Regions from separate parts of the Janibacter limosus genome, predicted to be linked through region 2. Evidence: riboswitches for the same ligand, from Rfam matches in the RefSeq annotation. Region 2 holds a riboswitch; the other holds the start of a gene.
What was found. A riboswitch is a leader RNA that binds a small molecule or an ion and turns the genes downstream of it on or off. The one in region 2 is predicted to bind thiamine pyrophosphate.
Positions count from the first base shown of each region.

Region 1: it holds a riboswitch for thiamine pyrophosphate, as region 2 does, so the genes downstream of both, thiC (phosphomethylpyrimidine synthase ThiC) here and EXU32_RS00145 (ECF transporter S component) in region 2, are expected to answer to the same signal.

Region 1 covers NZ_CP036164.1:2,455,265-2,458,660, reverse strand. The annotation lists gene EXU32_RS11625 (helix-turn-helix domain-containing protein) at 1-505, opposite strand, end outside; gene thiD (bifunctional hydroxymethylpyrimidine kinase/phosphomethylpyrimidine kinase) at 542-1,402, opposite strand; TPP riboswitch at 1,432-1,541, shown strand; gene thiC (phosphomethylpyrimidine synthase ThiC) at 1,537-3,288, shown strand; gene EXU32_RS11610 (MFS transporter) at 3,285-3,396, shown strand, end outside.
Region 2 covers NZ_CP036164.1:32,790-36,185, reverse strand. The annotation lists gene EXU32_RS00150 (ATP-binding cassette domain-containing protein) at 1-837, opposite strand, end outside; gene EXU32_RS00145 (ECF transporter S component) at 873-1,517, opposite strand; TPP riboswitch at 1,597-1,699, opposite strand; gene EXU32_RS00140 (DUF4235 domain-containing protein) at 1,752-2,114, shown strand; gene EXU32_RS00135 (NAD(P)H-quinone oxidoreductase) at 2,114-3,091, shown strand; gene EXU32_RS00130 (ABC transporter ATP-binding protein) at 3,202-3,396, opposite strand, start outside.

The DNA of each region.
Region 1 (3,396 bases), 1.1 Mb from region 2:
CCAGCATGCTGACCAGGCCGGCGACGGCCGGCTGGACGGTGCGCAGCCGGTCCAGGTCGGCATCCGAGTAGTCCGCACCTCGGCGGCCGACGAGGAAGGCGACGAACTGCTCCCCGCTGCGCACCGGCAGCGCCGCGACCTGGTCGATGCCCCAGATGTCGATGCTGCCGAGGCACTTGGCGCTCGCCTGCCAGGCCTCCTGCCCGCCGTAGGCGCGACCGGCGGTGGTCGGCGTGAGGTCACCCGAGCGGAAGGTGTCGAGCAGGGGGTCGGGGCCGGCCGTGATGCGCAGCTCCTCGCTCAGGCGTGACTGCGCGTCGTGGGTGGCCCCGTGGCCGAGCGCACGGACCTCGTAGCCGTCCGGGGCGCCGTGCACCATCAGGCCGGTGGGCGAGTCGAGCAGCTCGATCAGCAGGTCGCTCATGGTGACCAGCCGGCCGTCGACGTGCGCAGGCGCCTCCGCGACCCTCGTGATGAGCTCGACGACCGCGCGATATGGATCCATGCCCTGCCCCGACACGAGCCCCATTGTCCTCCGCGATCAGCGGTTGGCAACCCTCCCGGTCGACAGCGGTGCCTGCCACCGCGACTGCTCGTGGAAGTGGTGCACCGGGCCGGGCCCTCCGCCGATGTCCAGGCTGTCACCGTGGCGCAGTGCCTCGGTGAGCCAGGCCTTGGCCTCGAGCACTGCCGAGAGCCAGTCCTCGTGCCGAGGGCGAAGGGCGGCGATCGCCGAGCTGAGCGTGCAGCCGGTGCCGTGCGTCGAGCTCGTCGCGATGCGGGGAGCCTCGATCGGCACGGACCCGCCCGCGTCGGCCCACAGGTCGACCGACGCGTCGCCCTCGAGGTGCCCGCCCGTGAGCAGCACCCGTCGGGCGCCGAGGTCGAGCAGCCGCTGGGCCTGCCCGCGCAGGCCGTCCACCGTCCCCACGGTGTCCTCGCCGAGCAGCACGGCGGCCTCCGGGAGGTTGGGGGTGATGACGTCGGCCCGGGGCAGCAGGGCCCGCACGGCGGCCACCGCGTCCGGGGCGAGCAGACGTGAGCCCGAGGTCGATACCATCACCGGGTCGAGCACGACCGGCACCGTGGCCAGGGGCCCGGTGACGAGCAGCTCGTGCACCATCTCGACGATCGCTACGGAGGCGAGCATGCCGAGCTTGACCACCTCGACGTGCACGTCCGCCACGAGGGTCTCGACCTGTGCCCGCACGATCTCGGTGGGGACCTCGTGCACATGCGTGACGCCCCGCGTCGACTGTGCTGTCAGGGCCGTGATGACGCATGTGCCATAGGCGCCGAGCGCGCTGCAGGTCTTCAGGTCGGCCTGGATCCCGGCCCCTCCCGAGGGGTCCGACCCGGCGATCGAGAGGACCACGGGTGGACGGGGGAGAGGGGCTGCCATGCCGCAACCGTAGCCATGTGGTTGTATCGGAGGACCCCCACGGGAGCTCGGGCACGAGCTGAGATCGGACTGTTGCCGTCCGGACCGTCTGAACCTGTCCGGATCATGCCGGCGAAGGAAGAGGAGGCGCAGACATGCGCGCTACCCATGAGCTCGAGGTCCACCCCCAGCATCGTCGTGAGGAGCTCGTCGACCCCCACGACCCGTCCGTGCGGGTCCCGGTCACGGCCATCGCGCTGGCCGACAGCCCCGACGGGACTCCCAACGAGGAGGTGCACGTCTACCGCACGATGGGACCCGGGGCGGACCCGCACACGGGCCTCTCGCGTGGACGCGCGGACGGCATCGCCGGCCGTGGTGACGTCGAGACCTATGACGGGCGGCCTCGGGACCTGACCGACGACGGCCGGGCGGCCGTGCGGCGGGGCGAGGCATCGCTCGCGTGGAAAGGGGAGCGGCACGCCCCCCTTCGTGCCGTCGAGGGGGCAACCGTCACCCAAATGCACTACGCGAGGCGGGGGGAGATCACCGCGGAGATGCGCTACGTCGCTCTGCGAGAAGGCTGCTCGCCCGAGCTGGTCCGCGACGAGGTCGCCGCGGGACGGGCCATCATCCCCGTCAACGTCAACCACCCCGAGTCCGAGCCGATGATCATCGGCCGGGCCTTCCTGACGAAGATCAACGCCAACATCGGCAACTCCGCGGTGACCAGCTCGATCGCCGAGGAGGTCGACAAGCTGACGTGGGCCACCCGCTGGGGCGCCGACACGGTCATGGACCTGTCGACCGGCGATGACATCCACACCACCCGCGAGTGGATCATCCGCAACTCTCCCGTCCCGATCGGCACCGTGCCGATCTACCAGGCGCTGGAGAAGGTCGACGGGCAGGCCGACGCTCTCACCTGGGAGGTCTTCCGAGACACCGTCATCGAGCAGTGCGAGCAGGGCGTGGACTACATGACGATCCACGCGGGCGTCCGGCTGGCCTTCGTGCCGCTCACCGCCGACCGGGTCACCGGGATCGTCTCGCGGGGCGGCTCGATCATGGCCGGGTGGTGCCTGGCGCACCACCGGGAGTCCTTCCTCTACGAGCACTTCGACGACCTGTGCGAGATCTTCGCCCGCTACGACGTCGCCTTCTCGCTCGGTGACGGGCTGCGGCCGGGGTCGATCGCCGATGCCAACGACGAGGCCCAGCTCGCCGAGCTGCGCACCCTCGGTGAGCTGACCCAGCGGGCCTGGGCGCACGACGTGCAGGTGATGGTCGAGGGGCCGGGCCACGTGCCGCTGCACCTGGTCAAGGACAACGTCGACCTCGAGCAGGAGTGGTGCCACGGCGCTCCCTTCTACACGCTCGGCCCGCTCGTCACCGACATCGCGCCGGGCTACGACCACATCACCTCCGCGATCGGCGCCGCGGAGATCGCCCGCCACGGCACCGCGATGCTCTGCTACGTCACCCCCAAGGAGCACCTCGGGCTGCCGGACCGTGACGACGTCAAGACCGGGGTGATCACCTACAAGATCGCCGCGCACGCCGCCGACCTGGCCAAGGGGCACCCTCGCGCCCGAGAGCGCGACGACGCACTGAGCCGGGCCCGCTTCGAGTTCCGGTGGCACGACCAGTTCGCGCTCTCGCTCGACCCGCAGACCGCGATGGCCTTCCACGACGAGACACTGCCCGCGGAGCCGGCCAAGACCGCGCACTTCTGCTCGATGTGCGGCCCGAAGTTCTGCTCGATGCGGATCAGCCAGGACATCCGTGACGCCTACGGGTCGGCCGCCGCGCAGCGCGCGGTCGTGGAGGCAGGCATGGCGGCGAAGTCACGGCAGTTCGTCGAGCTCGGCTCCAGCGTCTACGTGACCGAGGAGCCCGGCCGATGAGCCTCGTCCCGGGGTTGCCGCCCACAGGGCGGGCCGCGGTCCGCGCCGGCGTCGTGGGCAACTACGTCGACCAGGTCAACATCTTCCTGCCGGTCGTCGCGCTCGCGC
Region 2 (3,396 bases):
GCCGGCCTCGACTGGTCGAGCGAGCGGCCCGAGGTCGATGTCGAGGGGCTGGGGCGTGGGGACGCCCGGCACCCAGATGCCGTCAGCGGCGAGCTCGTCCCCGTGCTGCGCGAGCACCTGCGCGGGCGGACCGTCGTGCTGGATCCGGCCGTCGCGTCCGAGCACGATGATCCGGTCGGCGTGCTCGAGCCACGGCTCGATGCGGTGCTCGACGATGACCGTCGTGAGGCCGGCTGCGCCGTGGACGACGGCGTCTCGCACGGTGGCCGCGCTCGCCTCGTCGAGCATCGCCGTCGGCTCGTCGAGCAGGAGCAGGCTCGGGCGCAGGGCGAGCGCACCGGCGAGCGCGAGTCGCTGGGTCTGGCCACCGGAGAGGGCCCCGGTCGGGGTGTCCCGCTCGAGATGGTCGAGCCCGACCGCGGTGAGCGCCGCATCGACACGGGCTGGCATGGCGTCTGCGGGCAGCCCGACATTTTCCAGGCCGAAGGCGACATCTCGGCCCACGGTCGCGGCGACCGTCCCGGAGCCGGGCTCCTGCAGGACGAGCCCGACGGCGCCGGGACGCCGACCCGGCTCGGAGCCGTCGATCGTCACGCTCCCGGACAGGTCGCCCGAGTCGACGGTCAGCAGCAGGCCCGCGAGGGCCCGCAGGAGCGTGGACTTGCCGGACCCGCTCGGGCCGACGAGCAGCACCCGCTCGCCCTCGACGAGGGTGAGGTCGATCTCGCGCAGGACCGGCTCCCTTCGCCCGGCCGGTCGCCAGGTGAGACCTCGGACGGCGACGGCAGCCGCTCCCGCGGGTGGAGGTGTCCGCGCGGACAAGTCGTCGGCGCGCACACCTCCACCCGACGGGGTGGGGTGCTCGATGGGGATCAGACGGCCTTCCGCTCGAGGACCTCCTGGCCCGGGGGGAAGGGGTTGAGCGCGCCCGCCTGCGCCAGCGCCCGGGTGAGCAGCCACCCGCCGACGCCGGCGATGACGATGCCGGAGACGACCATGAGGGGCAGGTAGGCGAGCTTCCACGCCCAGGTCCAGTCGGCGAAGTAGGCGTACGCCTCGTAGACCCACTCGAGCGGTGCCGAGAGCGCGCCAGCGAGGACCGCGACGGCCGGGCCGAAGGCCTTGTAGGCGAAGATCGCGAAGGCCAGCTCGGCGCCGAGGCCCTGGGCGAGCCCGGAGACGACCGTCGTGACGCCCCACTGGTTGCCGAAGAGTGCCGAGACGATCGCCGCGATCAGCTCGCAGGCCAGCGCGGCACCGGGACGGCGGACGACGAGCCCACCGACGACGCCGGCGATGAACCAGAAGCCGACGAAGAGTCCGAAGAGCGGCTGGAAGGCCAGGCCGAGCGCGGAGATCGGGCCGTTGTAGAGGAGGCCGTAGCCCCAGTAGGCGACGCCGAAGGCCACGCCGAGGAAGGCGATGGTCAGCAGGTCGACGGTGCGCCAGCCCATGAGCTGGCCGGTGGCGAGGACGGTCCGGGCGCGCTCGGCGGCCGGGGTCGTGGTGGTGGACATGTGGTGCTTCTCCTGTGTCGGTACCCACAGGGAGGGCCTGCCGTCGCGACCGGACGCTGACGTCTGGCCATCGACGATCAGGTCCTGAGACTCGACTCCCTACGCCGGTGCGAGCCGGATCAGGTACGAGGGTCTGCGGTCACCCGCACTCTCAGCGCTGCTGCGCTCCCCTGTCGTGCCCGTCCAGCATAGCGCCGTCGGCAGCGGAGCCTCGGGCCCGGCGCTCCTGTGGCAATGTTGTCCACGCACCGGGTGGGCGAGCTCCTCGTCCACCGCATCTACGCGAAGGGCAGGTCCGCTGTGGGCAACATGGTCTGGAAGATCCTCGGCACCGGTTCCGCGATCGTCGCCGGCATCGTCGCCAACAAGGTCGTGGCGATCGTGTGGTCACGCTTCGGCAGTGGCCAGGACATCGACCCCAACAACCCTGAGAACCCCATCGGTGAGGCCATCGCCTTCGCCGCGCTGGCCGGTCTGGCGATGGGTCTGGCACGCACGATGGCCACGCGTCAGGCGGCCTCCTTCTACAAGAAGTCCTCCGGCCACCTCCCCGACGCCATGCTCGGCCTCAAGGATGAGATCGACAAGGTCTCCTGATGCGCGGCATCGCCATCACCGAGCCGGGTGACGCCGACGTCCTGCAGATCGCGGACGTCGACGCGCCGACCGCCGGTCCCGGCCAAGTCGTCGTCGACATGGTGGCCGCCGGGGTCAACCGCGCCGACGTCATGCAGCGCCTGGGGCACTACCCACCGCCGAAGGGGGCCTCCCCCCTTCCCGGTCTCGAGGTCTCGGGCACGATCCGCGAGGTCGGCCCCGACGTCGAGGGCTGGTCCGTCGGTGACGAGGTGTGTGCCCTCGTCGACGGCGGCGGCTACGCGGAGCAGGTCCTGGTGCCGGCCGCCCAGCTGCTGCCCGTGCCGAAGGGGGTCTCCGTCACCGACGCCGCCGGGTTGCCCGAGGTGGCGTGCACGGTGTGGTCCAACGTCTTCATGACCGCCAACCTGCAGCCGGGCGAGACCTTCCTCGTCCACGGCGGGTCGTCCGGGATCGGCACGATGGCGACCCAGCTGGCCACGGCGGCCGGTGCACGCGTCGCCGTCACCGCCGGGTCGCAGGACAAGCTCGACGTCTGCCGCGAGCTGGGTGCGGACATCCTGGTCAACTACAAGGAGCAGGACTTCGTCGACGAGGTGCGCGAGGCGACGGACGGCCACGGTGCCGACGTCATCCTCGACCTCATGGGGGCGAAGTACCTCCCCCGCAATGTCGACCTGCTCGCCACGTCCGGCCGGCTCGTCGTCATCGGGCTCATGGGTGGCCGCACGGGCGAGCTCGACCTGGGCAAGATGCTCAGCAAGCGCGCCGCGGTCATCGCCACCTCGCTGCGGGCCCGGCCCGCAGCCGAGAAGGCCGCGATCGTCGCAGCCGTGCACGAGCACGTCTGGCCGCTCATCGAGGACGGCGCCGTCCGGCCGATCATCCAGGGCACCCACCCCCTGGACCGCGCCGCCGACGCGCACCGCGAGCTCGAGGCGAGCGGTCACATCGGCAAGATCCTGCTCACTGCCTGACCTGACTCCGCATCTCCTTAAGGTCGTGCGCCCCGGGTGCGCATTTCCTTAAGGTCGTGCGCCCCGGGTGCGCATTTCCTTAAGGTCGTGCGTCCTGGGTGCGCATTTCCTTAAGGTCGTGCGGTCGCGGTGAGGCGGCCGTCCTCCAGGTGCCACGTGGCAGCGGCGACCTCGGCGACCTCCGGGTCGTGGGTCGCGAGCAGCACGATCCCGCCGCGGCGGGCGATGTCCTGCAGCAGGCCGACGACGAGCTCACGGGTGTCGTGGTCGAGCTCCGAGGTCGGCTCGTCAGCGAGCAGCACCGC